DNA from 2 places in the Collinsella sp. AM12-1 genome. Region 2 is predicted to be linked to the other one. Evidence: riboswitches for the same ligand, from Rfam matches in the RefSeq annotation. Region 2 holds a riboswitch; the other holds the start of a gene.
What was found. Region 2 has a riboswitch for thiamine pyrophosphate ahead of thiC (phosphomethylpyrimidine synthase ThiC). Riboswitches for the same ligand answer to the same signal wherever they lie in the genome.
Positions count from the first base shown of each region.

Region 1: linked by a shared signal. The riboswitch ahead of thiM (hydroxyethylthiazole kinase) and the one ahead of thiC (phosphomethylpyrimidine synthase ThiC) in region 2 are both predicted to bind thiamine pyrophosphate.

Region 1 is NZ_QRLS01000003.1:91,781-107,812, forward strand. It holds gene DW136_RS02730 (5-methyltetrahydropteroyltriglutamate--homocysteine S-methyltransferase) at 1-1,059, opposite strand, end outside; gene DW136_RS02735 (LysR family transcriptional regulator) at 1,215-2,111, opposite strand; gene DW136_RS02740 (HAD-IIB family hydrolase) at 2,122-3,030, opposite strand; TPP riboswitch at 3,194-3,304, shown strand; gene thiM (hydroxyethylthiazole kinase) at 3,356-4,195, shown strand; gene DW136_RS02750 (thiamine-binding protein) at 4,199-4,540, shown strand; gene DW136_RS02755 (thiamine phosphate synthase) at 4,537-5,232, shown strand; gene DW136_RS02760 (patatin family protein) at 5,334-6,203, opposite strand; gene DW136_RS02765 (EAL domain-containing protein) at 6,523-9,240, shown strand; gene DW136_RS02770 (diguanylate cyclase domain-containing protein) at 9,367-10,896, shown strand; gene DW136_RS02775 (DUF3784 domain-containing protein) at 11,181-11,501, opposite strand; gene DW136_RS02780 (flavodoxin family protein) at 11,836-12,480, shown strand; gene DW136_RS02785 (arsenate reductase family protein) at 12,477-12,818, shown strand; gene DW136_RS02790 (GTP-binding protein) at 12,905-14,035, shown strand; gene DW136_RS02795 (tRNA (cytidine(34)-2'-O)-methyltransferase) at 14,131-14,730, shown strand; gene DW136_RS02800 (excinuclease ABC subunit UvrA) at 14,760-16,032, opposite strand, start outside.
Region 2 is NZ_QRLS01000002.1:160,469-176,500, forward strand. It holds gene rpiB (ribose 5-phosphate isomerase B) at 1-411, shown strand, start outside; gene ndk (nucleoside-diphosphate kinase) at 587-991, opposite strand; gene argH (argininosuccinate lyase) at 1,376-2,806, opposite strand; gene DW136_RS09945 (hypothetical protein) at 2,925-3,095, opposite strand; gene DW136_RS02140 (argininosuccinate synthase) at 3,329-4,555, opposite strand; gene DW136_RS02145 (Cof-type HAD-IIB family hydrolase) at 5,110-5,937, shown strand; gene polA (DNA polymerase I) at 6,149-8,899, opposite strand; gene DW136_RS02155 (aminopeptidase) at 9,066-10,463, shown strand; gene DW136_RS02160 (YaaA family protein) at 10,567-11,376, shown strand; gene DW136_RS02165 (hypothetical protein) at 11,400-11,921, opposite strand; TPP riboswitch at 11,985-12,100, shown strand; gene thiC (phosphomethylpyrimidine synthase ThiC) at 12,093-13,427, shown strand; gene thiD (bifunctional hydroxymethylpyrimidine kinase/phosphomethylpyrimidine kinase) at 13,606-14,436, shown strand; gene DW136_RS02180 (SGNH/GDSL hydrolase family protein) at 14,689-15,348, opposite strand; gene DW136_RS02185 (TIGR02452 family protein) at 15,427-16,032, opposite strand, start outside.

The DNA of each region.
Region 1 (16,032 bases), on a different contig from region 2:
GCCAATCTCGCAGCTGGCAAAGCCACACTGCGGAGACAGATACAGGTTCTCGAGCGGCACATACTTTGCCGCCTCGTGAATACGCTCGACGATGGCATCCTCGTCCTCGAGCTCTGCCGCCTTGGTGGTCACCAGGCCCAACACGACCTTCTTGCCGGGGGCAACGTACTTGAGCGGCTCAAAGCCACCGGCACGCGGCGTATCGAACTCAAGATAGAACGCATCGACGTTCTCGTGTGCGAACAGGTACGGCGCGATGGGGTCATAGCCGCCCTCGAAGGCATAGGTAGAGTGGTAGTTACCACGGCACACGTGCGTGTTAATGACAAGGTCATCGGGCTTGCCCTCGATGGCGGCGTTGTTGAGCGCCACGCCCAGCTCACTCACCTTTTGCAGATCAACCGGGCTCATACCGGTCTTTGCCACGAAATCGGTGTCGCAGTAGATACCCCAGGTACAGTCATCAAACTGGATGTTGCGGCAGCCCGCGGCATACAGGTCGGCAATCACGGTGCGGTATGCTGCGGCAATGGCATCGGCGAGCTCTTCGTCGGTCTTGTAGACGGCGTGCAGACTCTCCTGCTGGCCATCGCAGCGGTCGAGCGTGACTTCGGAGAACGTCTGGATCGGTGCCGGAATGGTCTGGCGCGCAATCTGGCCCTCCCCCTCGAGCGCCTTGACAAATTTGAAGTGCTCGACGAACGGATGATTCTCGCCGTTAATGGGACCGGTTACCACGGCAGTGTCGGCGGTAGTCTCCTCATCGTGGAACATATAGCCTGTACGCGAGGTGCGACGCTCGACGCCGTTCAGCCCCCACATAAAATCGAGGTGCCAGTAGCTGCGGCGGAACTCGCCATCGGTAATCACCTGCAGGCCGGCAGCCTTTTGCCTGTCCACTAGGTCGCGAATGGCCTCATCCTCGACGGCCTTAAGCCCCTCGGCGTCAAGCGTGCCTGCCGCATAGGCAGCGCGGGCATCCTTTACGGCCTGCGGACGAAGAAAGCTGCCGACGATATCGGCACGAAACGGCGCGTTCGGTTGAATCGAAGTGCTCATAGATATCTCCCTTTGCATTGGTTGCTTTACTGGGACAGAGTATGAGCGCTCATATGGACATCGTAAAATATATGTTTATAACAGTTTGATATAGATGTTTCCTATATCAGTTTGGACTGCCATAAAGAGATTTGACCCGCGCAGAACGCAGCAGTCTAGATGTGCTGACGAATCGCGTCGATATAGGCCTGCCCATAGCGCGTGAGCGTCGTGTTCTTGCGCGTGATAATGCCGATCTCCATGTATTCGTCCACATCGAGCGGAATCGAGATAATACCGGGGCCATTGAGCTCGTGGCTAATCACGCCCGAACACACCGTGTAGCCGTTAAGGCCCATAGCTAGGTTGAACAGCGTCGCACGGTCGCGCACGCGGATATTCTTGCGACGCTCAAAGGTCGAGGTCAGCTCCTCAGAATAATAAAACGAGTTATAGCTGCCCTGCTCATAGGACAGGAACGGGTAGTCTTCCAGATCCTCTAGCGTCACGCTGGAGCGGTCCGCCAACGGATGGTCGGCGCAGACGAAGACATGCGGCGTGGCGCAGAAGAGCCCTTCGAACACGAGCTCGTTGGCCACCAGCATGCGCTCGATGACCTCGCGGTTGTGCTCGGACAGATATAGGATGCCCAGCTCGCTTTTCATGTGCGCGACATCCTCGATAATCTCGTGGGTCTGCTCCTCGCGCAGGGTAAAGTCGTAGCGCGCGGCATCGAACTCGCGGATTACATCGACAAACGCATTAACGGCAAAGGAATAATGCTGGCAGCTCACACTAAAGTGCGGCACCTGCTCGGACGCGCCCTTGTACTTGCCTTCGAGCAGATCCGCCTGATCGAGCACCTGGCGCGCGTAGCCCAAGAAGGTCTCGCCCTCCTCGGACACAATGACACCCTTGTTGGTGCGCTCAAAGATGTGCACACCCATCTCGTTTTCGAGATCGCGGATCGACGCGGTAATCGAAGGCTGCGACACAAAGAGCCGGCGCGAGGCCTCGGTGATGCTGCCGCATTCGGCAACTTTGACGACATACCTGAGCTGTTGAAGCTTCATGATGGCCTCCCTAGACGTCCGCGAAACCCGAACCCGCCGCATCTGCCTGACGCATAAACGACGGCATCTCCCCCGTCGCGGCGCAGGCGGCAATCTGATGCAGAGCCCCGGCAACCGCATCGTCTGCCGCAGCGCCGATATGCCAGCGCGCGGCAGCCGTGACGGCCTCGTTGGCATTGGCGACTGTAACGGAGTTGGGGACGGCACCGATCATGGGCAGGTCGTTATCGGAATCGCCAAATACGGCCACCTCGTCGGACGTCAGGTCCAAAGCGCGCGCCAGCTCCAGCGCAGCGCAACCCTTGTCCCAACCTGCTGGAAGAATGTCGAACAGGCGCACACGATTGTTGGGAAACACGAGCGAGAGTTCCGGCACCTCAGCGGCAACGCGCTCGCGTAGCTCCGCGAGCTCCTCACGCGAACGAGCACTCCAGATATTCGCCTTGAACACCGACGCGTCATCGACGACAGGACGGCACGGGGCCTCTTCGCCCTTGAGCCATGCGTTGCCGCCCGACTCCATGGCGCGGCGCACGCGCTCGGGGTCACTCGTCACACAATAGGCATCGTTGCCCCAAAAGTCATCACCCAGGCCGTAGACCTTCAGATACGTATCGTCGGTCTCTTGCTCCAAGTAGTCAGCCAAGCGCATAAGGGCGGCGTTGTCGGTCGCATGCGAGGCTACCACCTCGCCGTCCACAAACATGACCTGGCCGTTGCAGAACGCGCCGGTCGAGAAGCACTCGGCGCGATTGCGGAACATCCAGCCCATCGCGGAGGGCTGGCGACCCGAAACCGGGCCAAAGTGCAGACCCGCCGCCTGCATGGCATGAATGCCCTCGATGGCGTAGTCGCTGGCGCCGTCATGCCCGGCTGGAATCAGCGTATCGTCCATATCGGTCAGCACAAGTTTAATCATAAGGCCCCCTCGGTCATTCTTAATCCCGTCTATTGTACCGACCTGCCAAAAAGAGACAGGTTTATATTGGCAGGTTTTATCTGGGAAAACGCAAAGCCCCAGTTGTTACCTGCCAAAATAAACCTGTCCCTTTTTGGCAGGTGCGCTAGTATAGGGAACAACAGATTCGATGCGGGAGTGCCGGCGGTGCAAACCACAAGGCTGAGAGGGCATGGGGCCCAATCCTTTGAACCTGTCAGTTAATGCTGGCGTAGGGAGCATGCCGCCTTTTTAGGGGCGCTGTCTATGCACAGCGCCCCTTTTCTATGCCAAGGAGGCATGTGCAGTGATCGATTCGAAACAGCTCAAGCAAAACGTGGTCAAGGCCGTGGAGGAGATTCGTGCCAACAATCCGATGGCGGGCTCCATCACCAACACGGTGACGATTGACTTTGTCGCCAACGCGCAGCTCGCCGTGGGCGGATCGGCCGCCATGGTCTATCTGCCCGACGAGGGCGAGGCGCTCGTTGCCGGCGGCGGCGCCATCTATCTGAACATGGGCACACTCTTCCCCATCTACGAGCAGACGATTCCCCGCGCGGCCAAGGCGGCACACGACGCCGGCAAGCCCTGGGTGCTCGATCCGGTGGGCCTGGGCATCGGCAGCCTGCGCACCCAACTGGTAAACGAACTCAAGCAGTACAAACCCGCCATCGTGCGCGGCAATGCCTCCGAGATTATCGCGCTCGCCGGCCTGTGGGGCCTTGAGGGCGAAGCGGCCGATCTGAGTCGCGTGCGCGGTGTCGATACCACCGACACGGTCGACGCCGCCCGCGATGCCGCCGTGGCGCTCGCTCGCTACACCGGCGGCGCCGTTGTGGTCTCGGGCGAAGTCGACCTGATTACCGACGGCACGACCGTGGCCAAATCCCACGGCGGCAGCCCGCTCATGTCCAAGATTACCGGCTGCGGTTGCTCGCAGGGCGGCGTGCTGGCCGTGTACGCCTGCGCTGCCGATCCGTTTACGGCAGCCGTCTGCGGTACCGCCGTCTACAACGTCGCCGGCACGCGTGCCGCCGCCGTCGCCGATGCCCCGGCAAGCTTTAAGGTCGCCTTTATCGACGAGCTCTACCGCGCAACCGCCCAAGACATCGCCGATAACCAACTCGAGCTCGAGGAGGCATAAGCCATGTCCGAGCCCGCAACCAATGCCGGCATGAACACGCTCGTCGCTGTGGCCATCGCCCCGTGCGGCACCGGCGATGAACTGTCCGCCGAGGTCGCCGAGGTCGTGCGCGTCATTCGCGAGAGCGGCCTTCCCAACCGCACCACCTCGATGTTCACCGAGATCGAGGGCGACTGGGACGAGGTCATGCAGGTCGTGCGCGACGCGACCTTTGTGTTAGCGAACAAGGGCATCCGAACCGAAGTCGTGCTCAAAGCCGATATTCGACCTGGATTTACCGACACCATGACCGGCAAACTCGAGCGCATGGAAGCGCAGATCAAAAAGCAGGAGGAAGCACGATGAGCATCCGCGACAACCTTGATATCTCGGCCTATCTGGTGCTCGGCCCCGAAAACACCCTCGGACGCCCCGTGGGCGATGTGGTGGCCCAGGCGCTCGACGCCGGCTTTACCTGCATTCAGGTGCGCTCCAAGGTGGCAAGCGCCCGCGAGATCATTGCGCTGACCGGCGACGCCGCGCAGGCAATCGCACAGGCCGGCAAGACCGGTCAGGTCGCCTTGCTGATCGATGACCGCCTTGACTGCGTACTCGCCGCACGCGAGCAGGGCATTGCGGTCGACGGCGTGCACGTGGGCCAGAGCGATATTCCCGTCGAGGTCTGTCGCAAGCTGCTGGGCCCCGACGCCATCGTGGGCCTTTCGGCCCGTTGCGAGGAAATGCTCGAGTACGTCAAGACCGCCGACATGAGTCTGGTCGACTACCTGGGCATCGGCCCGCTCCACGAGACCGAGACCAAGCGCGACTGCGGACGCGCAGCCGATGGCTCCATCATCACCAAGAGCTTTGAGGACCTGGCCGCACTCCACGCGGCAAGCCCCGTGCCCATCGTGGTGGGCGGCGGCGTTAAGACGGCCGACTTGCCGCAGCTTAAGGCAACCGGCGTCGACGGCTTCTTTGTGGTGAGCGCCGTCTGCAGCGCCGACGATCCCTACGCCGCGGCCAAGGAGCTTGTCGACACCTGGCAGCAGGCATAGGCATAGGCCGAACAGCTGATTCGCAGCCTCATATCTTCAGCAATGGAAAGCGCATCCCAGTTTGGGCCTCCATTCCGGGATGCGCTTTCCGTATGCGACCCTTACCCCGCCAGATACGCTTCCAACGCCGGCAAAGTCGCCTCTGCATCGTGGCGGCCGACCTGGTAGATGCGCTCGAGCTCATCCGGTTCGCGGCACAGCGACGGCACCTTCACCGATTCGCTCGGCCGCACCACAAAGATTTCCCCGGCAGCCTCTCGACGTGCCAGGTCATCGAGCGTGGCATTGTAGACCTCATGCCGATGCTCAAGCGCTGCAACAAACTCCGGATAGTGACGGAACACGCGCCGCAGCATGGGCATCACGCTGTTGGGCTGCTTCACAAAGCCCGCCGGCTGCGTGAGTACCACGATATTGCGGTCATACCCCTGCGCAAACAGCCATGCGCTGGGAATAGAATCAGCCACGCCACCATCCAGATACTTATGCCCGTCAATAGCAACGGGACGCGTCGCCACAGGAATCGCCGACGATGCCCGGATCCACTCGATATCCCGCTCGTCGCCATAGGGCAGGTCGTGGTAGACGGCCTTGCCCGTCTCGATATCGGTGCACACGCACGTAAACCGCATGGGGCAGGCGCGATACGCCTCCAGGTCGATGGGATCGCGCTCGATGGGCACCTCGTGATAGGCAAAATCGGCATTGAACATATCGCCGGTTCGCAGCCAGCTGGTCACGCTCGCATAGCGTTTGTCGGCGCAATAGGCCTTGTTATAGCGAATGGCGCGGCCGATCTGGCGCGATTTAAAGTTGTAGCCAAATGCCGCGCCCGCCGAGACGCCCACCATATGGTCGCAGGTCAAACCGTGCTCCATCCAAACGTCGAGCACGCCCGCCGTATACATACCGCGGTAGCCGCCTCCCTCGAGCGCCAGCCCCACCGTGCGCGTCATATTTGACTGTGCCATGCGACCATCTCCGTTCCTGCGTTTTAAAACGGAACAAGTATACCCATCAACAAATATCGTCTCAGTCGCATTTTCATCGAACATCGTCGCGTTACCGTTTGGCGAATAATGGCCGCCCGCAACATGGGCACCCCTACATAATTCCATACACTTGTTTATACTACTCAGTAGTTATCAGCCGAGAGCACGAACCGACAAATAAACCCAACGACGCAGCAAGGCGGGGGCTTGGAAACACGCAAGGCGTTGAGCAGCAACGCATGTGCACAACGAGCTCGCCCGACGCAATCCGCCCCGACCTCAGAAAGCCGCTTACAGTATGGATAACGCCAGCAATAATACCGAAACGCTCGAAAAGACCATCCGTGACCTTCTGGAGCGTCAGGACGATCTGATCAGGACCGCCTTTACCGACGAGCTCACCGGACTTGGCAACCGCGGCGGCTTTACCCGTTCCTTAGAGGAACTCTGGGAGCAGGAACTGCCCGTGACCATGGCGTTTATCGACATCGATAACCTTAAGCACTGCAACGACATCTTTGGACATGACGAGTGCAACCGCTATATCTTGCAGGTGAGCCTCTATCTCAAACTGTATATGAAGGTGGACGAGGCGGCATTTCGTCTGGGGGGCGACGAGTTCGCCATCCTATCTACGATTGCGACCGAGGACGACCTTGCCGAACGTCTGGAACACTGCCGAACGGTACTGCTCGAAAACAACGCTTCCAAGATGCCTCACTCGTTTAGCTACGGAGTGGCACACGCCGACCCCGCCCTGGGCGAAGCCCCCAATCGCTTGACGAACGATGCCGATCATCGCATGTACGACTACAAGCTACGTCATGCCGTGCACCTTGATCGACGCAATATCGCACAAGCCCACACCGACGACTTCGAAATAAGCGATCGCATTTTCGACGCCCTTTCGATGCTCAACGAAGGCCGATATTTCTTTATCGAGAACTTGGACAAACATCGAACCCTTTGGTCACAAGGCGCCTTGCGCGATCTTGGTCTTCCTTCGGAGCATATAGACAACTGCCACGATTACTGGAAAACGCGTGTCCATCCCGATGACCTTGAGGCCTATACCAACGACATCGACCAAATCTATGACGGCTCCAAACATCGTCACGTCATGCAGTACCGCGTGCGCAATGCCGCCGGCGATTACATCCTCGGCCGTGCTCGCGGGTTTCGTATCGACGGCGACGGAAATGTCCCCTCGCTCTATGTCGGCGAGCTCGTCAACCACTCGCTTGCCGAGACCGTCGACGCCGCCACGGGTCTCGGAACACAGCGCACGCTGATCAACGCTATCGATGCCTGCCGTCGCGACCGTTGCGAGACGGGGCTTATAGCAGTGCGCGTTCGCGGCACGGCAAAGCTCAACGAGCTCTACGGGGCCGAGGCCGTCGACAACATGCTCGCCGAATACGCAGGCCGCATGCTGTCGATTACTCGCGGCAGGAGTCGCGTCTTCCGTTCACGCAACGCCCAGTTCGTCGTGCTTAGCAACAATTTGGATCACGAAGCATTCGAGCAACTGATCCAACATCTCAAAGAGGCCGTTTTCGCTCCCGTTCGAATCGCGGGCGACACTATTACCCCCGTCTGTCTTGTCGTTCCGGCCTTTTACGAGCACCTGACCAATCAAACGGCCGCCGTTTTAGGCGAACTCGACCGTCGCATTCGCACGGCCGGCGGGCTTGTTCCCAACGACAGCCTCCCCATACCCGAGGTGGAGCGCAAAAGCGCCATCGCCGAACGCATCGATCCGCTCACGGGTCTCTATCGACCCAGCGAGTTTATGCGCCGCGCCAACGAATTTCTCGAGACAAGGCGCAACGGCGCCTGGTGTATCGCCACCGTCGATATGGGGCACATGCGACTGTTCAACGAATGGCACGGACAGGCCGAGGGCGACCGCGTACTCGCCGATGTGGGCACGGTTCTCAAGGACATCGAGAATGCCGCCATGGGCGTCGCAGGGTACTGGGGCCAAGACGATTTTTGCGTACTCATCCCCTTTGAACACGACACCGTCCATCAGATCTATAGCCGCATTCGCCAGGCCGTGGCCAAGCATGATGACGGCGTGGGCTTCTGGCCGTCCATGGGCGTCTACCCCATCGACTCCAACGAGGAAATCACCATCGATGCGCAGGCCAAAGCCATGTTTACCAATCGGCGCGCAAAAAACGACTTTAAGGAGCGCATTGCCATTTTCCGCCCCGAGGAATACGAACACGAAATCGCGTTCCACCGCACGCTGACCGAATTCCAGTATGCGCTCTCAAACGGCCGCATTACCTACTACTTGCAGCCCCAGGTCGACATGGAAACCGGCGAGATCGTTGGCGCCGAGGCGCTCACACGCTGGATTGACAAGGATGGCTCCCTCATTTCACCTACCACCTTTATCCCCGCTCTCGAGGAAAGCGGTTTTGTGGTGACGCTCGACAAATATGTTTGGCAGGGCGTCGCCTCGTGGCTGCGTGAGTGCATCGATCGAGGGCTGCGCGTAGTTCCGATCTCGCTCAATGTGTCGCGCGTGGATATCCTTGCCTGCGACGTCGCCGAGCATATGGGGGCGCTTGCCGCCCAATACAACCTACCGCCCGAGCTCATGCGCATTGAGATCACCGAGACGGCTTATACGGGAGAGTCCGAGGCCGTGGATAAGCTGACGGCCGACCTACACACTCGCGGTTTCTCGACCTACATGGACGATTTTGGCACCGGCCAGTCTACGCTCGCGATGCTCAAGAACGTCAACGTCGACGTCATCAAGCTTGATCGCACGTTTGTGCCCACCGACCGCGATCAAAGCCGTAGCGCGCAAATCGTTTCATCAATGCTCGAGATGGCGCAATCGCTCCATCTGCCCGTTGTAATCGAAGGCGTCGAGACAAACGAGCAGGCGAACATGCTGCTCCAAATGGGTGCCCACTACGCTCAGGGCTTCCTCTACTACCGCCCCATGCAGGCAAAGGATTTTGAGGCATTGCTCGATGGCGGTAACAAAAACTGATACGCTCGCGCGCAAAACGATACCGCCGAAGGGGCGCTTGTCCCCATTGGCTAACTTATGCCCCCAATCCAAACCGAATTGGGGATATGATGCAAACCACTGTTGTGCCCAAGGAGGTTATCCATCATGAACGAGTCGTATCGCCTGGGCGAGCAATCGATCATTGCTTATCTTCAGCGACTTGCGAACGGGGTCTCGACCGCCGAGCTCGATGTTGCCGCGCTGCCCACGGAGCTGTGCGCCATCGGCGAGCAGCTACAGAAGACATTTGCCATCCTGCAGCAAGAACGCGAGCTGCTTGAGCGCGGCGCCTATATCGATTCGCTCACCAATCTTGGCAACCGTGCTGGACTCCACCGTTATGCCGAGCTGCTTTGGCACAAAGGCACCCCCTTCACCTGCGCCTATATCGATATCGATCGCCTTAAGCATTGCAACGATACGTTTGGCCACACCGAGGGCAATCGCTACATCCTGAGCATCTGCCGTGCACTCACCGAGACAATGGAACCCAATGACCTGCTGTTCCGTATCGGTGGAGACGAATTTGTACTCGTATCCCCCACGACAGATGAAGCCGAACTCGAGCAGCGCCTGGAGCGGACGCGCACCAACCTTATCGAGGCAACATCGGGCGGCAAAGCGCCCATGATCGCTAGCTTTAGCTTTGGCTGCTCGCGCGTCGACCCACTCGCTGGCGATACGCGTCGCCAGATGACCATGGACGCCGACCGCAAAATGTATCGCTACAAGCTCATGCACCGTGTGCAGCAGCCGAAGGAAAACGACGCATCCATGCGCCCAATCGCCGATCAGCCTCCCTGCAACGACCGGGTGTTCCAAGCGATCTCCATGAGCTCCGAGACGCGCTATCCGTTTATCCTTAACCTCGATACCGGCGAATCGCAATGGTCGATTAATGCCGTGCGCGATTTTGACCTGCCCTCCCAGCATCCCTATAACTCGCTCGATATGTGGCTCGCCCGCGTTCACCCCGAGGACCGCGACAACGTGCGCAGCGAGCTCGATATGGTGGTAAACGGCGCGTGGCACTTCCATTACATGCAGTATCGCGTCATGAATACCGCTGGTAAATATGCGCTGTGCGAGTGTACGGGCTACCGCTTGGATAGCACCGAAACCGAGCCCAACATGTATGTGGGCATTATCATCAACCGAAGCTTGGCGGATACGACCGATTCCGCGACCGGCCTGGGCGATATCCACGCCCTGGTCAACGCCATTGGCGAAATGCGTCGCGTGGCGCGCAAGGCAGGCCTGGTCGCCATCAAAATCGACGACATCGCCAAGGTCAATGCCCGCTTTGGCTTTGATGCGGGCGACCGCGTTTTGGCAGAAAGTGCCGCCTGCCTCATGGACTGTTCGCGCGGCAAGGGCCGTCTGTTCCGCTCGACCGGACCGATGTTCGTGGCGCTTTTCGATGACCTTGATCCCGAAGAGACCGACACGATCGCAGAAGAAATCGAGCGGTTCTTGGGGTCGCCCGTACTCTTTGGCTCATTTGAATATCAGCCGCCCATTCGTGTGGCCACACTTCATCTGGACGCCGTCGACCGACAGCCCGTTTCCATTTTGAACGAGCTCAAAGCGCTACTTGAAGAGGCACCACAAGTACCGGGCACCAAGCTGGACTAGCGTTATGGGGCGCATGATGGTTAATTTCCGATCTCAACCGAACACATTGGGCAAATAGGTCGTACCCGCAGTTAGCCGAACGTCCCCGCAGTCCCTCCCGGGGCCCGGGGGCGCCGTTTCGATACTCTTGGTTTACTTTGCCTGATGCAAATAAGTGCTCAACAAGATAGAACCTATCCCTCGCCACGGATATGCCCTCGAGTAAATCTGTTAAGCCAAGCCTATCAAATTCTATTGACAATTGGCTGCATTGGTCCATTTTGTCGTCCAGCCACTTCCGCTGGCTACCGCCTCATAAACACAAACCTAACGAGCCGCACGAACGACAAAGAGGCCAAGCTGAACAGAAGTAGAACCAAAACTTCAAAAACGCTGGTATTCCAATCGCGTACCCAGTCCTCTACCGCCCACAAGAAAAACAGCAGCCCCATCCATAACGTCACAGAAGAAATCAGCTTTGCGTAAGGGCGTATATCAATCTCGCTCTCCCTTTTTGTGACATCATATCCAGCAATTGAGCAGAGCCATCTTCCTCTTCGGTATTGGATTGAAAGGACAATCAAGGCAATCGAAGTCATCAAGCAAACAGCATCCTCTGTTTCCATAGAGTTTCCTTTGCTTTCCATCCTAGTTACGCATTCACAATCGAATCAAACCAAGTATGAATTACTCGATAGCAACCGCCTTAGTATAAACCATAGCCGCCGCAGCAGCCCGCCTTCCAAGGCCTCAAAGCTCGCCATCGAGGGCGACCCGCCCAGACCCCTTACAATCTGCTCGCACGAGGCCCCGCACTCCAACATCCTCTGGACCGTATCCCGCTCGTACCTGGTGAGCGTGCCTGCCGTGGGCCCTCGGGGCCGGCATCGTGCCCCACGCCATCTGCCCGCTCGTGCGATAATCCTCTGCAGAAGTCACCGACAGCAGAGGGAGTTTGTGATGAAGGTTCTTTTGGTCAATGGCAGCCCCAAGGCAAACGGCAACACGGCCCGCGCACTCGCCGAGGTCGCCGAGCAGCTCAACGTCGAGGGCATCGATACCGAGATGTTTCAGCTGGGCGCCAAGCCTATTCGCGATTGCATCGGTTGCGGCCAGTGTGGCAAGCTTGGCGGTCGCTGCACCTTTGACGACGACGTGGTCAACGAGCTGATCGCTGCCGCCGAACAGGCCGACGGCTTTGTCTTTGGCTCGCCTGTCTACTACGCGCACCCCAGCGGCCGCATTCTCTCGGCACTCGATCGCGCATTCTATGCCGGTAGCAAAGCTTTTGCACACAAGCCGGGCGCTGCCGTCGCCGTCGCCCGTCGCGGCGGTACGTCGACGACCTTCGACGTGCTCAATAAGTACTTCACCATCAACCAGATGCCTGTGGTAGCGTCCACGTACTGGAACAACGTGTTTGGCTGCGTGCCCGGCGACGCCGACGGAGATGCCGAGGGTCTGGCCACCATGCGCAACATCGGCAAGAACATGGCCTGGCTCCTGCATTGTATCGAGGCAGGACAGGCCGCTGGCATCGAAGCTCCCGAGGCCGATCGCGCTAGGACCAACTTCATCAGGCAGAACGGCGGAACCAAACAATGAATATTCAAATCTTTGGCACCAAAAAGTCCTTCGACACCAAGAAGGCCCAGCGCTATTTTAAGGAGCGCCGCATTAAGGTGCAATTTATCGACCTGAAGGAAAAGGAGATGAGCAAAGGCGAGCTCACGAGCGTGATGCAGGCGGTCGGCGGCATCGACAAGCTGCTCAACCCCAAGGCCAAGGACGAGGAGACGCTCGCGCTCATCCAGCACCTCACCCCTAGCCAGCGCTTCGACAAGTTGCTCGAGAACCAGCAGGTTCTAGCCGAGCCCATCGTGCGCAACGGCAAAAAGGCCACCGTCGGTTATTGCCCCGATGTATGGGGAGCCTGGGAGTAGCCTGTGTTATTTGCCGGCGCGTGGGTATAAGAGCAGGCGTTTGGCATAAGATTCAACTGTAAGCCATGTCTAACAAAGGAGGGCACATGCCCAACAAACCCGTGAAGATCATCATGCTTACCGGATACCTCGGTGCCGGCAAGACCACACTGCTCAACCACATCCTCGCTAACGACGGCGGCATCCGCGCCGCCGTGATCGTCAACGATATCGGCGAGATCAACGTCGACGCCAGCCTCATCGCCGACGGCGGCCTTTCCGAGACCGACGACCTCATCCCGCTCACCAACGGCTGCATCTGCTGCACGCTTTCGGACGACCTTGCCAACCAGCTGCAGGGCATCGCCGATTCGGGCAAGTTCGACTACATCATCATCGAGGCCTCGGGTATCTGCGAGCCTATCCCCATCGCCTACACCATCTCAAGCTTCTGCGACGAGGCCAAGGTGGGCGGCCAGCCCAAGCTTGCACTCGACAACATCGTGGCCGTGGTCGATTGCGCCCGCATGTACGACGAGTTCAACGGCGGTCGCGACCTGCTGGCCGAGGATATCGACGAGGACGACATCGAGAGCCTGCTCATCCAGCAGATCGAGTTCTGCTCCACGCTGATCCTCAACAAGACCGATACCGTGAGCCCTGAGCAGATCGCCGAGCTCAAGGCTATCGTGCGCAGCCTGCAGAAGGACGCCGTGATTGTCGAGGCCCAAAACGGCGAGGTCCCCATGGAGGAGCTGCTCGACACCGACCGCTTCGACTTTATGCGCGCCTACAACTCCGCCGCCTGGATCGAGGCCATGGAGCATCCCGAGGAGCACGACGACCCCGAGGTGCTCGAGTACGACATCGAGACCTTTGTGTACTCGCGCCGCAAGCCGTTTGACCTGCAGAAGTTCACCGATTTTGTTGAGCAGGAGTGGCCCGACGAGGTCATCCGCGTCAAGGGTCCGCTGTGGCAGACCGGCGATCCGGACATGTGCTACATGTTCGAGCAGGCCGGCCACCAAATGCGCCTGATGGAGAACGGTCTGTTCGTTGACTCCGCGCCCGAGGGCGAGAAGCAGAAGATCATCGACGAGAACCCCGAGATCATGCAGATTTGGGACGACGAGACGGGCGACCGCATGACGAGCCTGTGCATCATCGGCCGTCACATGGACAAGGATGCGCTCATCGCCTCCCTCGATGCCTGCCTGACCGACTGGCACCGCGCCTAGATTTATCCAAGCGGGCATTTTTCCGCCTACGTAACCGCCAAACCACCACGAAGGTGCCCTTCGTGGTGGTTTTTCGTTCTGAGCCAAGGAGATTCATGTTCAACATTGTGCTGTATGCGCCCGAGATTCCGGCCAATACGGGCAATATCGGCCGCACCTGCGTGGTTACCGGCGCCCGCCTGCATCTGGTGGAGCCGCTGGGGTTTTCGCTCGACGACAAGACGGTGCGTCGCGCCGGCCTGGGCTACTGGCAAAATTTGGACGTGACGACCTATGCCGGCTGGGAGGATTTCCTTGCGCGCAACGGCCTCTCCCCCGCCGACGAACGCCTGCATCTGCTGACCAAAAAGGCGCGCCGCACCTATGCGCAAAGTACCTACCGCGACGGTGACTTTTTGGTCTTTGGCAGCGAGAGCTCGGGGATTCCCGAGCCACTGCTTGCCGCGGCGCCCGAGCGCTGCGAGCGCATCCCCATGTTGCGCGATTGCGACTCGCTCGAAAACGCCGACGCCTGGGAGGCCCACGAGGAGTCGCTCGGGCATACCGAGGACAGCCACGAAGCCATCCTTCGACAGGATATCTGCGGCAACTTCGTCAATCCGGACGACTACCGCATCAGCGCACTCAACCTCTCCAACAGCGCCGCCATCGTCCTCTACGAGGCTCTGCGCCAAACAGGCTTTCTGGGAATGTGACAAAGGGACGGTCCCTTTGTCACATTCGGTTATAGGTAGCGGCCGGTGATGCTTGCGGGGCATGCCACGATGTCGCCCGGCGTGCCGACGCAGACGATTTGCCCGCCTGCGTCGCCACCACCTGGGCCCATGTCGATTGCGTAATCGGCGTTACGGATAAGGTCGAGGTCGTGCTCGATTACGACGACTGTGGCGCCCTTGGCAACGAGGCCGTCGAACACACTCAGCAGCACCTGAACATCGAGCGGGTGCAGGCCAATTGTGGGTTCGTCGAACACGAATACGGCATCATCCTGCACGCGGCCCATCTCGCTCGCGAGCTTAAGGCGCTGCGCCTCGCCGCCCGAAAGCGCCGGCGTGGGCTCGCCGAGCGTGAGATAACCCAAGCCCAGGTCGTGCAGGGTCTGTAAGCGCGCCTGAACTTTCTTGAGCCCCACCGTAGCGTCGAGGGCCTCGTCCACACTTATGTCCATGAGCTGCGGCAACGTAAGCAGGCTCCCGTCCTTGCCCTCGCGATGGATATGCGAGGCCGCGTCTGCATAGCGTGAGCCGCGACATGACGGGCAGACGATCTCGACATCGGGCAAAAATTGCACGTCGAGCGATATCGAACCCGTGCCATCGCACGTAGGGCAGCGCAAGGCGCCGGTGTTGTAGCTAAATGCGCCCGCCTTGTAGCCAGCTGCCTTGGCCTCGGGCGTACGGGCGAAGGCGCGACGCAGCTCGTCATGGATGTCGGCATAAGTCGCCACCGTCGAGCGCACGTTGGCGCCGATGGGCGTAGCGTCAATCAGGTTGGCGCGTGCGATGCCCTCGGCATCGATCCAGCGCACATGGCTTGGCAGGCGCTCGCCAGTTGCCTGAGCCTTGAGCGCCGGGATGAGCGTCTCGAGCACCAACGTCGTCTTACCCGAACCCGAAACGCCCGTCACCGCGACGAGACGACCGCGCGGTATATCGACTTCGAGCGGTTTGACGGTATGGATGGCATCGGTCGCCATGCGGATATGGCCCTGGTCGAACATTTCGTCGTCAGCCACCTGCGGCCGCAAGCGCTTGGGCTCCGAGCGCAAAAACGGGGCGATGCGGCTGTCCTGCGATTGCTCGACCTCATCCACCGTACCGGCGGCGATCACATTACCGCCGCCCGCTCCGGCAACGGGGCCCATCTCGACCAGATAATCGGCTTCCGCCAATACGCGCGTGTCGTGGTCGACAACGACCACGGTGTTGCCGTCATCCACCAGATCGCGCATTACGCCTACCAAGCCGTCAACATTGGCAGGATGCAAGCCGATCGAG
Region 2 (16,032 bases):
GAGCACCTGAAGGAGCGCGGCTGCGAGGTCGTGAACTATGGCACCGACACCTCCGAGAGCTTCGACTACCCCATCGCCGGTTACAAGGTGGGCAAGGCCGTGGCCAACGGTGACGTCGACCTGGGTATCTTGATCTGCGGTACCGGCGTCGGGATTAGCCTGGCTGCCAACAAGGTCGAGGGCGTACGCGCCGTCGTGTGCTCCGAGCCCTTCAGCGCCAAGCTCTCCCGTATGCACAACAACACCAACGTGCTGGCCTTTGGCGCCCGCGTCGTGGGCTCCGAGCTCGCCAAGATGATTGTCGACGAATGGCTCGACGCCGAGTTTGAGGGCGGCCGCCACGAGCGTCGCGTCAATCTCCTCAACGAGATCGACCAGACCCGCGGACTAAAGATTGTCGACGAGGCCTAAAGACTTACAAAGCCATACGCTAGCGCCAGCCCCCGCCCGGAAGAAACATCCGGACGGGGCTCTTTAGTAGTTTTCTATGCGTTTACCAAAAATCTACCGGAATAAAAGGGCGCCGCGGTTGGAATTCCGCGGCGCCCAAGCCACACGCTAACAGCTTTAAGGAGTCAAAGCTGGTTTAGCCAAAGAAGCGCTTGATCTCGATCTCGGCGTTCTCCAGGCAGTCGGAGCCGTGGATCACGTTGGCGTTGACATCGACAGCGAAGTCGCCGCGAATGGTGCCGGGCGCAGCATCAAGCGGGTTGGTAGCGCCCATAAGGGTGCGCATCTTGGAAACAGCGGAGAGACCGGAAACGACCATCTTGACGACCGGACCGCTCGTCATAAAGTCGCAGAGACCGCCAAAGAAGGGCTTGTCGGCCAGATGGGCGTAGTGCTCCTCGACGGTAGCGCGCTCGAGCGTGGTCATCTCCATGCGCTCGATGACAAGGCCGCTACGCTCAATACGAGCAACGATCTCGCCGATCTTGCGATCGCGCACCGCGTCGGGCTTAATCATGATGAAGGTCTTCTCGATAGCCATAAGGTAGCCTTTCAAGTAGGTTCGCGCGTGCCCAAGTCCCATTCCGGCACCCGCCTGGACTGCATCGTAACAGAGTTTTAGCTGCAGTTAAACAAAAAGCTGTTTATTGAAACGCTGCAATTTATTAAAGCGCTCCATATATGTCACTTCTGTTTCGAAGCCCGATTAGAGTACCATCCGACCGCTCATCAACCACATGGAACAGAGCGGGCGGTCGGTTGCCACCCGCGAACGTACCCCCTTCACAACCTGCCCAAAGGTCCTACAGAAGTTCTCGACAAGCCCCTCCCCCATAGCAGCAAAATAGGGGCGCCCGCATCAGCAGACGCCCGTAAAGCTAAAACGATTTATCAATAAATGGACAATACGTCTTCAGCCAAACCTCTACTTTGCCCCGTGGCCCATCTCGACGACCTTGGATAACGAGCCAAACACACCCTCATCGGCCGCGAGCTGCGCCTCGGCGCTTCCCAACTGCACGGCAACGGCAGCAGGGGCGGTACCACCCTCGGTCGTGCGCGCGGCGACAATCGACGGGATGTCGAGTGCCTCGGTAATGTCGCGCTCAAAGAGCGGACTTGCCTCCTGAAACACCTCAAACGGCAGGTCCTCAAGATTGCAGCCGCGCTTCTCACACATCAGGACAAGATGACCCACCACGGCATGTGCCTCGCGGAACGGCAGGCCGCGCTTTGCCAGGTAATCGGCAACATCAGTGGCTGCCAAGTGGCCCACACCACACTCGCGCGCCATGGCGTCCTCGTTGACAGTCCAGGTCGAGATCATGCCGGCCATAACCGACAGGCACTGCATGAGCGTGTGAGCGGTATCGAGCGCGCCCTCCTTGTCCTCCTGCAAGTCCTTGTTATAAGCGAGCGGCAGGCCCTTCATGGTCACAAGCAGCTGCACCAGGTTGCCATAGACTCGGCCACTCTTGCCGCGGATAAGCTCGGCAAAGTCGGGGTTCTTCTTCTGCGGCATGATGGACGAGCCGGTGGAATACGAGTCGGAAAGCGTGATAAAGCCGAATTCGGAGCTCGACCACACCACGATCTCCTCGGAAAGACGCGACAGGTGCATGGCCATGACGGAGCCGGCGTAATGCAAATCGAGCAGGAAATCACGGTCGGAAACCGCATCGAGCGAGTTGGGAATCACACCCGCAAAGCCAAGCTCGGCAGCTGTCATCTGGCGATCGAGCGGATAGCTCGTACCGGCAAGAGCGGCAGCACCCAGCGGGCAGTTGTCAGCGGCATCAAAGGCAGCCTTCAGGCGTGTAAAGTCGCGCGCGAACATCCAGGAATACGCCAGCAGATGATGCGACAGCAGCACGGGCTGAGCATGCTGCATGTGCGTGTAGCCCGGCAGAATCACCTTGTCGTACTTCTTGGCCGCATCCACCAGCACATGGCGCAGCTCAAGATTGGCCTCCATGAGTTCCTTGGCCAGCGCCTTGACGCCCAGACGCGTATCGGTCGCCACCTGGTCGTTGCGCGAACGCCCGGTATGCAAGCGCTTACCGGCCTCGCCGATGCGGCGCGTCAGCTCGCTCTCGATGGACATATGAATGTCCTCATCGTTGATATCGAAGGTGAAGTTGCCGGCATCGATATCCTGTTCGATTCCGGTCAGGCCCTCGGCAATCGCCTGCTCGTCCTCGGCACTAATGATGCCCTGGGCCGCCAGCATCTTGGCATGCGCCTTAGAACCGGCGATATCCTGCTTATAGAGATGTTTGTCAACCGGCAGCGACGCGCCAAACTCCTGCGTGACCTCGGCCACTCCCGCCTCAAAACGACCGCCCCAAAGAGCCATGGAACCGTCCCCTTTCTCCAAATACCAAAACAAGCGCCCAAAGCAATGAGCCATGTCGCTAAAGCGATTTTTCAACCGCAAGTTTTACACATTCCCCACCGTGCACGGGGCCATGTAGCTAATATGCAAAGAAGTGACGCACGAGGCACTTGGTGCCCAACGTCTCCCTCCGGATGTTGCCTTGCGAACCATCGATCCAGGCCTTCAGGCTCATAGGAACATCCTCGACCTTTGCAGCATCGAACTCGGGCGCGAGGGCAAGCAAGGCATGCGCGATAGCGTTGAACATAATGGATACTCCTCATATATATAGGCACAGAGCCGCCAAATTGATAGAAGGAGCCCCGCTGGACAACCCCGGCGGGGCTCGGACTCAGCCGTAGACGCGGCATCATTTATGCGGGCGGAACGTAGGGGCCACCGATGTTAAGAAGTGTCAGCAAGCATAACGAAAGGTAGGGACCCCGTGCGCCCGTTATGTATCACGCGGATGGGCCGCGCGGATACCAAGGGAAGGAGGCGCTAGGCCTGGGCGGCAGCGGAGCTGGGACCCTGGACCTTTGCCCACGTCTTGAGCGACAGCGTATCGATCTCGATAAAGCCGGCGCTGGCCTTCTCGTCAAACGTGGTGTCGCGGTCGTAGGTAGCCAGACCGTAGTCATACAGGCTAAACGGGCTCTTGCGACCGACGACATGGCAGTTGCCCTTAAAGAACTTCAGACGGACGGTACCGGTCACGAACTTCTGGGTATCGGCCATAAAGGCATCGAGCGCGTTCTTGAGCGGGCTGTACCACTGGCCGTTGTACACGGCGGTGGCCCAATCCTGCTCGAGCTTGATCTTGGTCTTGAGCAGGTCGCCCTCGACGCAAATGTCCTCAAGTGCCTTGTGGGCGGTGATGAGCGTCAGGGCGCCGGGAACCTCATAGCACTCACGGCTCTTGAGGCCCACCAGACGATCCTCGACCAGGTCGAGACGGCCAAAGCCGTTGTCACCAGAGATCTTGTTGAGGGCGATGACGATCTCGGAGAGCTTCATCTTCTTGCCGTCGACGGCGACGGGCTTGCCGGCCTCAAACTCAATCTCGGTATACGTCGGGGTGTCGGGCGCGTCCTCGGGGTTCTTGGTCATAACCCAGGCGTCATCGAGCGGCTCGTTCCAGGGATCCTCCAGGTGACCGCACTCAATGGCGCGACCCCACAGGTTGTCGTCGATGGAGTAGGGGTTGTCGTTGGCGCCCTCGGGACCCGGCACGTTGTGGGCGTGAGCATAGGCAACCTCATCGGGACGGCACTTCAGATCCCACTCGCGAACCGGGGCGATAACCTTAAGCTCGGGGTCGAGGGCCTTGACGGCAGCCTCAAAACGAACCTGGTCGTTACCCTTGCCGGTGCAGCCGTGGGCGACGTAGGTCGCGCCAAACTCGTGAGCGACCTCGACAAGCTTCTTGGCGAGCAGCGGGCGAGACAGCGCGGAGAGCAGCGGGTACTTGTTCTCGTACATGGAGTTTGCGGCGATGGCCTTAGTCAGGAACTCATCGGAGAACTCGTCGCGCAGGTCGAGCACCTGGCAATCGAGAACGCCCAGGTCAAGCGCCTTCTGCTTCTTGGCATCCAAGCCGGTCTCCTCCTGGCCCACGTTGCCGCAGACGCAAACGACATCGAGATTCTTCTCGTCCTGGAGCCACTTGACACATACGGATGTATCAAGACCACCGGAATATGCGAGAACGACTTTTTCCTTGCTCATGGCTGTTTCCTTTCGCCCTTGGTAGCTAGTTAGAACATCGGTCAGTTGCAAGTCATTTCGAGGTCAAAAAACCGTGCAATATCAGGTTAAATAGCAAAAAGCGGCACAGCATGCCCTTGAAACATGCAGCAATGTCGTGCTAAAACCCAACGACCTCAAAATGACTCTGTTGGGGCATTTAGCCCCATGCGGACAGAGACGATTGTTATCGTCGTCGGGAAATTGCGCGCTGGCGTCGGATGGCATTGTCTGCAGTAGTGATAATCTTTACGAACTGCATCTGCCTCTCCTTTCACCTATCGCCGGGCGCAATTCTAATATCGTAAACGGTACCTTTTCCTCGGTAAGCGGTTGTTTTTCCGTCTCCGTTTTCGATGGTCGCTATATTACGCTAAAGTGCCTGCTGTACAAGCGACAAATTCAAATTTCTGAAAAGTTTTTTCATTACTTTGTGAATGATGATGCAAATATGCGCCAATCCTGCGAAAATACGCCCGACTATCAAGTAGAGGGTCAATCACCCGAAACATTCTGGAAACCGAAAGGCGCGTTTTATGCAGACTTACGAATCAGACGCCAACATCGGCAACATTAAGATTCTCGCTGTCGATATGGACAAGACGTTACTGACCGACGAGCGCGTGCTGCCTCAGGGCCTCGACGAGCGCCTGGACAAGCTCGCCGAGGCTGGCATCGTGTTCTGCCCCGCCAGCGGACGCCCCGCCCCCAAACTCGAGGAGATGTTTGAGGACATCAAGAGCCGCATCGCTTTTTGCCCCGATAACGGCGCGTGCGTTATCTACCGCGGCAACTATATCTATAAGAGCACTATCGACGTGGCGCTGTATCAGCAGGTCTTGAGCCGCGCCTCGGAGGATTCGCGCGCTGTCCCCGTCCTGTGCTGCTTCGACGAGTTCTATGTACTTGCCCGCGATCATCAATACCACGACGAGATCAGCGTCTACTACAACACGATCAACTACGTCGATAGCTTTGAGGGCATTGACATCGAGTCTAACAAGATTTCGATCTTCTTCCCCGCCTACGATGCCGAGCCAGCGTTTCGCGAGGACTACAGCCCGGCATTCTCGGACCGACTCTATGTCACCAATGCTGGCCGCGAGTGGATCGACTTTATGAACCTGGGCGTCGACAAGGGGTCGGGCGTAGCACATCTCTGCGAGCGCCTGGGCATCGATATCGCCGACGCCGCTGCCGTGGGCGATACGTACAACGACATCCCCATGCTGGAGCGCGTCGGGCATAGCTTTATCGTGGACAATGCCGAGGAGCACATGAACGCGCATGCCAAATGGCGCATTCCGAGCAACAACGACGGGGGCGTACTGACGCTCATCGACGCCATCTTGGCGGCTCGTTAACGGGGCTCGTCGGACCCAGCCGGGCGCCAAGATGGCGTCTTGAGTGTCTAGATACTTAGCTGAAATGATTTGAGCAGAGGGGAGCTCCTTGTTGGGAGGGGCTCCCCTCTGTTTTGGTTACTGTGGGACAAATTAATCAGTAGTGTTTGTCCCAAATCTTAAGTATGTGGGGGCTTGCGTCTTGGGCGAGCTTGCCTTACGGAGTGCTTCCCTATTTCGCGTCGGCCCAGGTTATGCCGGTGCTGGCTTCGGCGATCAACGGTACGCGGAGGTCTACGACGTGTTCCATGACGTCGCGGACCATGGTGGTTAGGCGCTCGACTTCGTCGACGGGGCACTCAAAGTCCAGTTCGTCGTGTACCTGCAGGATCATGTGAGCGGCAAAGCCTTCTTCTTCCAGACGGCGGCTCACGCGGGCCATCGCAATCTTGATGATGTCGGCGGCGGTACCCTGCATGGGGTGGTTCATGGCCGTGCGCTCACCAAAGCCGCGGAGCTGCGGGTTTTTGGCCTTGAGCTCAGGAATATGGCGACGGCGGCCGTACATGGTCTCGGCGTAGCCCGTCTGCTTGGCACGTGCCACCACATTGTCGAGGAACGTGCGCACGCCCGGGTAGGCCTCGTAGTAACGGTCGATCATGTCGCGTGCCTCGGCCATCGAGATATGCAGCGACTGCGACAGGCCGTAGGCCTGCTGACCATACACGATGCCAAAGTTCACGGCCTTGGCGCGGCTGCGCAAGTCGGGCGTCACCTCGGACACCGGCACGCCAAACACGCGCGCGGCCGTCTCGGCATGGAAGTCCTCGCCCTCGTTAAAGGCGCGCACCAAGTGCTCGTCACCCGAAAGATGTGCCAGCAGACGCAGCTCGATCTGCGAGTAGTCCACCGCCAAAAAGACGCTTCCCTCGCCTGCCGAAAACGCCGTCTTGACAGTACGCCCCAGCTCCGAGCGAGTCGGAATATTTTGCAGATTGGGGTCGCTCGAAGACAGACGCCCCGTCGCCGTGATGGTCTGGTTGTACGTGGTGTGCACACGGCCGTCACCACGGCGCAGCGGGCCCAGGGTGTCCAGATAGGTGGATTTGATCTTAGACTTCTCACGCCAGTCCAAGATCAGACGCACGATTTCGTGGTCACGCGCAAGGTCGCTCAGCACCTTGGCGTTGGTCGAATAGTAGCCGCGCTTAGTCTTCTTGAGGCCCTTGGTCGGAAGCCCCATCACATCAAAGAGCACATGCGACAGCTGCATGGGACTGCCAATATTAAAGGTCTCATCACCCGCTAGGTCGCGAATGCTGCGCTCGACCTCGGTGATCTGGGTCGCCAGGCCCTCGGACAGATTACGCAGGCGGTCGGGATCCACGAGCATGCCCGCGCGCTCCATCTTGGCAAGCACCGGCACGAGCGGCATCTCGATGCCATCGAACACGTTGGCAGCGTTCTCACGGGCCATGCGGTCGCGCAGCGGCGCCACGAGCGTCAGCGTCAGGGCCGCAGTGCGGGCAGCGGGAACAGGAGCGTGCTCGCCGGCACCCTCCGCGCCGCGCGCCGCAGGCAGCGCCATCTGCAGATAGGTATCAGCCAGATACGCCTCATCAAACTCGGAGCGGTCGGAATCCAGCAGGTAGGCGGCGACCACGGTATCGAAGATGCGCGTGGAATCGACGGCCAGCGGATCCATAAGCTCGGGCTCAGAAGAATCAATGGGCGAAAGCTCATGCAGCAGCGCCTTCATATCCGGGCTCGCCACACGGCCCTCCATAAACAGGCGCGCGAGCACGCCAGCGATCACGCCGCGGACGAAGTTGAAGCCCTCAACCTCAGCCGCCGCACCGCTGTCGCCCTCCTCGAGCGCGAACAGGCCCTTGGACGTCGCCAGCCACAGCGTGCGCGTCAGTCCAAAGAGCGCGCCCTCTTCCTTGTCGTCGTCCACCACGGCGGCGACCCACTCGCCGGCATCAATCGCGCGGGAGACCTCAGCCGCAACGGCGCCAAGCGCGTCGGCATCGCCGGCGGCGGCACGCGAAACGGCAGGCATCTCAAACGCGCTGCCAGCGGCCGCAGCCCCACCCTCGCCGCCAATCAGCGAGAGGAAACGGTTCTGCATGGCCGTAATGCCGAGCGTGCCCAGCGCCGCGGACACCTCGTCGGCAGAAAACGCCGGGAAGGACGTTGCGTCAAAGTCGAGCTCGACGGGCGCATCGGTGCGGATGGTCGCCACCTTACGGCTCAGCAGCGCGTCGTCGATGTGTGCACGCAGGTTCTCGCCCATCTTGCCCTTGACCTCGTCAGCGTGCGCAATGACCTCGTCCAGGCTGCCGTACTGTGCAATGAGCGCACTCGCCTTTTTGGGGCCGATGCCCGGTACGCCGGGAATGTTGTCCGACGTATCGCCCTTCAGACCGTAAAAATCGGGCACGAGCGCCGGCGTAATGCCGTGATACAGGTCGTCTACGCTCTCGGGCGTCATGATCGCCACGTCGGACAGGCCCTTGCGAGTCGAGACCACGTTAACGTGCTCGGTCACAAGCTGATACATGTCACGGTCGCCGGTCACCAGCAGCATGTCACAGCCGGCCTGCTCGCCCAGGCGCGCCATAGTGCCCAGGATGTCATCGCCTTCCCAGCCCTCGGACTGCAGAATCGGCACATTGAGCGCACCGAGCAGCTCCTTGATCATCGGAAACTGCGCATGCAGATCGGGGTCCATGGGCGGGCGTTGCGCCTTATACTGCGGCAGCATCTCCATGCGCACGCGCGGTTTGCCCTTGTCAAACGCCACGACCACACCGTCGGGGTTAAAGGCATCGATCATCTTAAGAAACATGTTCAGAAAGCCAAAGATCGCGTTGGTGGGGCGACCGTCCGGCGCGTTCATGGTGGGCGGCACGGCGTGGAAGGCGCGGTGCATGAGCGAGTTGCCGTCGATAACGGCAAAAGTGCGGCGCTTGTCAGACATATTAAATACCTCGCTTTGGACTGGGCACGGTTTGCTCACTCCAGTTTACACGCTCCCCGCCCCGCGGCCACCGCACATCAAGCTCCCCCGCCACCGTGAGCCCGCGCGTGATACGATGGCTCACGGTACATCAACCAGCACGATCGATCCGAAAGGAGCCTGCGTCATGGAGCGTCCCTGCGCATGGAAAAAGTACACGCCACAGCAAGTCGAGGAGCTCGAGGAGCTTTGCCGCGGCTATAAGCAGTTTTTGAGCGAGAACAAGACCGAGCGCCTGTGCGTCAAGACCGGTATCAAGATGGCCGAGGAGGCGGGATACGTCGACCTGGAGACTGTGATCGCCGAGGGACGCGCGCTCAAGGCCGGCGACAAGGTGTACGCCGCCAATCACGGCAAGGACCTCATGCTCGTCAACCTGGGCACCGCCCCGCTCGAGCAGGGCTTTAACATCCTGGGCGCCCACGTTGACTCGCCGCGCCTGGACCTTAAGCAGAACCCCGCCTTCGAGGCCGGCGACATGGCTTATCTCGACACGCACTACTATGGCGGCGTCAAGAGCTACCACTGGGTCGCTTCCCCGCTCGCGCTCGTAGGCGTCATCTGCAAAAAGGACGGCACCACCGTCGACATCAACATCGGCGACAAGGCCGACGATCCGGTCTTTACCATCTCCGACCTGCTGATCCACCTCTCGAGCGAGCAGATGGCCAAGCCCGCCAAGGACGCCGTCGACGCCGAGATCCTCGACGTGATCGTGGGCGGCCGCCCCGTCAAGTTTGACGAGGACGACAAGGACGCCCCCAAGGAGCCCGTCAAACAGATGTTCCTGGACATCCTCAAGGAACAGTACGACGTCGAAGAGGAGGACTTCCTCTCTGCCGAGATCGAGGTCGTGCCCGCCGGCCCCGCCCGCGACATGGGTCTCGACCGCTCCATGATCTTGGGCTATGGCCACGACGACCGCGTCTGCGCCTACCCCTCCATGCTCGCTCAGATCAACGTGGCAGACGTCGAGCGCACGAGCATCACGCTCATCGTCGACAAGGAGGAGATCGGCTCCGTGGGTGCCACCGGCATGACGAGCCGTTTCTTCGAGAACACCGTCGCCGAAATCATGACGCTCGCCGGCGAGAGCAGCCCGCTGGCCCTGCGCCGCGCACTCGCCCGCAGCCGCATGCTCTCCTCTGACGTGTCCGCCGGCTTTGACCCGGGCTACGCCGGCAAGTTCGAGACCAAGAACGCAGCCTTTATGGGTCGCGGCCTGTGCTTTAACAAATACACGGGCAGCCGCGGCAAGGGCGGCTCCAACGACGCCGACGCCGAGTACGTGGCCCTCATCCGCGACATCATGGACGAGGCGGGCGTTGACTTCCAGACCTGCGAGCTCGGCCGCGTCAACGCGGGCGGCGGCGGCACCATCGCCTACATCATGGCCGAGTACGGCATGAACGTCATCGACTCCGGCGTTGCCGTCCTGTCCATGCACGCCCTGTGGGAGGTCGCTAACAAGGCCGATATCTACGAGGCCTATCGCGGCTACAAGGCCTTCCTCGAGCGCGCCTAACCGACCCTTCATCAGTTGCGGTGAAATACGGACTAAACTGGCCCATAAACGGCCAAGACAGACCGTATTCCACCGCAACTTCCTTCTTGGCAGAGGAGAGTCCATGCTGCAGGTCATCATTTCGCCCGCCAAGCAAATGCGCGCGGCCCAAGATGCTTTTGAAGTCCAGGGCATTCCACCCTCTGCGCACGAGACGGCTCGCCTCCACCGCGCATTGCTAGATATCGAGCGGAATGAAGGCAGCGGCGGCCTGCAGGCGCTGTGGAACGTGAGTGACAAACTGCTGGGACCTTGCCTCAACACCCTGCGTGAGTTCCGGCCCATCCTGAATAACGGCGATCTTGACAATCCCGCACTCGCCCGTCACCTCTCCCCTGCCGTCATGTCCTATCACGGCATTCAATACCAGAGCATGGCGCCCGAGGTCATGGATGCCGCACAGCTCGCATGGCTGCAAGACCATCTGTGGATCCTCTCGGGCCTTTACGGATGCGCACGCCCCTTTCATGCCGTTGAACCGTATCGACTGGAGATGGGCGCGAAGCTCGCCGTCGACGATGCCCGAAACCTCTACGCGTTTTGGAGCGACAAGCTCGCGCGGGCTATCGCCCCGGCAGGCTCAAACACCACGATCGTCAACCTCGCCAGCGTAGAGTATGCCAAAGCCGTTCTGCCCCACCTCGCGGGCGACGCCACGGTCGTCACATGCCTCTTTGGCGAAGGCATCCGCAACGGCAAGCCCATCCAGCGCTCGACCGCCAGCAAAAAGGCGCGCGGCGCCATGGTGCGGTGGATGGCAGAAAACAAGCTCGAGGATACAAGCGAACTTACCGCATTCAACATCGGCTATCGTCACATCCCCGAGCTTTCAGACAAAGACTCCCTGGTTTTCATGAACGCGCGGGCACAATAGGCCCACCGTTTCCAAACACCCCGTTACTCCGCCAAGCCATCGGCCTTTGCAATCTCGCTCGTCGAGCCATCTTGATAAGTAATCTTTACGTGCTCGACCTCGGACACCGTAACACCCGCAGGAGGCTCCAGACGCCATTCCGTCAGGGCGATATCCATGGTCGTGGGGACGTCTCCCCGGTCTTTGAGCTGCACCGTCAGCGTTTTAAGCGCCACGTCGTAAGTCACGCGTTCGATTTCTTCACCAGGAATCGACCCACCACTCAACTGCAGCTGCACAAACTCGTCGCGCGGATACCAATAGTCGCCTGGAACGGCGAGCGTATTGGCATTACCGCCAGTACTCCTCACCGTCATAATCGGTAGGCTATCATCAGCCTCGAACTCCCATGCAGCGCCGCCGTGACCGCCAAACGTCCAGATACAAAAGGCAATCACCAGCACGGCAAGCACCGCAAAACCAATCGCGACAAGGCCATGGTGCGCACGGCTTTCCTCGGCCGATACATCCCATTGCGTCTCTCGATATAGATGCTTGTCTTCCATGTTCGCCTCCCCACAGGCACGCTCGTTAGGCCAATCGTACCCATTCGAGCTATACTTGAGCCCATTACATAAACGGGGAGCTTGCAGGACAAGACGGCAGGCTGAGACTGGGCGCGCCCGCCCTGACCCGCAAACCTGATATGGGTAATGCCAACGAAGGGAGCCGTGCCAATGAGCACACAGACCGAGCCCAAGCTCGTCACGCAAATCGACTTCGCCCGCGCCGGGCAGATCACGCCGCAGATGAAGGAAGTCGCCGAGCGCGAGCATCGCGACCCCGAGTACATCCGCGAGCGCGTGGCCGACGGCCGCATCGCCATTCCCGCCAACATCGTGCACATCAAAAAAGGCATGCGCGCCTTTGGTGTCGGCGAGGGCCTGTCTACTAAGGTCAACGTCAACCTGGGCATCTCGGGCGATAAAGCCGATGCCGCCGAGGAATGGAAGAAGGTCAAGATCGCCGAGGACTTTGGCGCCGACGCCATCATGGACCTTTCCAACTCGGGCAAGACGCGCCAGTTCCGCCAGCAGCTCATCGACGAGACGCCGCTCATGGTGGGCACCGTCCCCATGTACGACGCCATCGGCTACATGGAAAAGCCGCTGGTCAAGCTTACCAAGGATGACCTGTTCGAGGTCGTGCGCGCGCACGCCGAGGACGGCGTGGACTTTATGACCATCCACTGCGGCATCAACAAGTCGGTCACCAAGACCTTTAAGGAGACCGGCCGCTTGATGAACATCGTGAGCCGCGGCGGCTCGCTGCTGTTTGGCTGGATGGAGGTCACCGGCAACGAAAACCCCTTCTACGAGTACTTTGACGAGCTGCTCGAGATTTGCCACGAGTACGACGTGACGATTTCGCTCGGCGACTCCTGCCGCCCGGGCTGCCTCTACGACTCCAACGACGCCACCGAGACCGCCGAGATGATCGAGCTGGGCAAGCTGTGCAAGCGCGCTTGGGCCGCCGGCGTCCAAGTCATGGTCGAGGGCCCGGGTCACATGGCGCTCGACGAGATCGCCGCCAACATGAAACTGCAGAAGCGCCTGTGCCACAACGCCCCGTTCTATGTGCTCGGGCCGCTGGTGACCGATATCGGCGTGGGTTACGACCACATCACCGCTGCCATCGGCGGTGCCATCTCCGCCAGCTCCGGTGCCGACTTCCTGTGCTACGTGACGCCGGCCGAGCACCTGTGCCTGCCCAACGCCCAGGACGTGCTCGATGGCCTCATGGCCACTAAGATTGCCGCGCACGCCGCCGATATCGCCAAGAAGGTACCGCACGCCCGCGACATGGACGACAAGATGGGCCAGGCACGCCGCAAGCTCGACTGGGATGCCATGTGGAAGTGTGCTCTCGACCCGGTCACCGGCAAGAAACGCTACGAAGAATCCCCCGCCGCCACCGAGGGCACCTGCACCATGTGCGGCAAGATGTGCGCCGTCCGCACCGTTAACAAGGTGTTCGAAGGCACGACGATCGACCTCGGCATGGAGGACTAACTCGTCACCGGAGCCACAATCGGTAACATGGTGTTCGTCAATTGTTGACGTGTGAACATTTGCTTACATTTGCGTAAAGATTGCATCGCCCGCCCGGGTTCGACATAGAGTCGGCCCGGGCATCTTTATAATGCTGGCTTAAAGACCCATTTGATTCCGACCGAACAAGGGAGCAAACATGGATCGCAGTAAGGTACCTGCCGTCCTGTCCATCGCAGGATCCGATTCCAGCGGTGGCGCCGGCATTCAGGCCGACATCAAGACCATCACGGCGCACCGCCTGTATGCCGAGACGGCCATCACCGCCATCACCGCACAAAACACGCTCGGTGTCACCGCCGTGCAGAATATCTCCCCTGATATCGTCGCTGCGCAGATCGACGCCGTATTTGACGATATCCGCCCCAGCGCCGTCAAGATCGGCATGGTTTCCTCTGCCGAGATTATCGAGGTTATCGCCGACCGCCTGAGCGCCTGGAACGCGACAAACGTGGTCGTCGACCCCGTCATGGTAGCCACCTCGGGCGCACGGCTGATTACCGAAGATGCCGCCGAGGCGCTCACCCGCCGCCTGTTCCCACTAGCAACCGTCATCACGCCCAATATTCCCGAGGCCATGGCCCTGCTTGACTACGAGGTCGACTCCGAGCGCACACAGCAAAATGCTGCCATGCTCCTCACCCGCCGCTTTGGTTGCGCATCCCTCGTTAAGGGTGGGCATCTTGTCAACGAGGCTAACGATGTATTGGCCGAACCCGCGCCACTCGATGACGAGGGCAACCATCTGGGCGATCCGCTCACCACGTGGTTCCGCCACAAGCGCATCGAGACCGACAACACACACGGCACCGGCTGCACGCTTTCGTCCGCCATCGCCTGCGCGCTGGCCCAGGGCATGGATCTTGCCGACGCCGTCAACGGCGGCAAGGCCTACCTAACCGGCGCTCTGGCCGCCGGCCTGAACATGGGCAAAGGCTCCGGCCCCGTCAATCACATGTGGCAATATTAAGATTCGCAGCCCAAAACCGCCGCAAAGGGGACAGGCACCTTTGCGGTGGCTCCCACAAACATCTCGATCTGTAACAGTAACTCGGCAAAATCGACCCTAGATGTTACAGATCAAGACAAACAATCGATATCGACCTAAATAATCTTAATCTGTAACATCTAGCCCGTTTTCGGCCTTGGAACTGTTACAGATCAAGACAAACAAACGAAACAAGCCCCCGCAAGGGGAACTCTGTGGTGGTTTGGGGCCGTGCTACTCACCGAGCATCTCTTGGAGCTTGGCTGCCACGGCATGTCCCAAGCTCTCGTGGCTTTCGGGCATCATATGCAGATAGTCGATATCGCCCGGCTCGGCAAACTCGGCGGCATTCAAAAAGTCGCAGCCAAACTGCTCGGCCACGTGCGCATAGTACTCGCCAAAATGTTCAGATGCCTCGACGGAACGCTCGTCAAAATCGGTCATATATACATCGGCGATCTGCGGCTTGATCTTGATAGGAGCCATCAGCAGGATGCGCGGGCAAGGCGCAGCGTCGGTCCACGGAAACGCGCGGACGGCGCGAATCAGCGCCATGGCGCCACGGGCGATATCGGAAGCTGTCACGTTAAAGACCGTCTTACAGTCGTTGGTGCCCAGCATGATCACAATGGCGTCCAGCGGCTTATGGGCCTCGAGCAGCATCGGAAGCGCGCGAATGCCGTTGAGGTTAGTGTCCAGATGGCACATGTCGTCGCGTACCGTCGTGCGGCCGTTGAGGCCTTCTTCAATTACATGCCAGCCCTCGCCTAAGTCACGTTGGACCACGCCACACCAGCGCACATCCTGCGCATAGCGCACCGCGGTACCGTCGCGCATGCCCGCCGGATCATAGCCATAGGTGTTGCTGTCACCAAAGCACAGAACGTTTTTCATCTTGAGCTCCTCATTCAGTAAAAAGCCGACGGGGGCAACCCCTCCCGTCGGCTTGGCATATCACATCGCGCGCACCGCTTACAGGTACTTGCGCCAGTCATCCTCGTCCTCATCATCCTCGACTGCTGTCTGGGCCTGCTCGGCGGCGCGAGCGGCTGCGGCGCGGGCGGCAACCTGGGCATAGGACTCCTCGTTGCGCTCGGGGAAGTTTGCCAGCACGTGCTCGAACTTGGCAAAGTCCTCATCCCAGCGCGTAGAGGGCACGGCAAAGAAGACCTGCTTGACCTTGAAGTCGCCCGACGCGAGCTCCTTGCGGAAGAGCTCGGCCACGGCCTCGGCATCAAAGCCGTTGTTCTCGCAGCCCCAAGCACCCAGCACGAGCTTCTCGCGACCAAGCTCATCGCAGATGGCAAGGACAAAGCGGATGCGGTCGCGCAGGGCATCCAGCAGAGCATCGTCGCTCACGCGATACTCCTGGCGGGCGCGCCTAACGTTGGGCGCGGCGGCCACGATCACGTCGGCGTATGCATGCACGTGGTTGCGGTCGAAGCGCACCGCAGGCACCACCAGCGCACGGTTGCGGTAGAGCTCGCAGTTGATGTTGCGGCGACGGTTCTCGCCGTACCACTTACGCTGCTTATCGAGAACGTTGTACAGATACGAATCGGCGCACAGCGTGGCCTC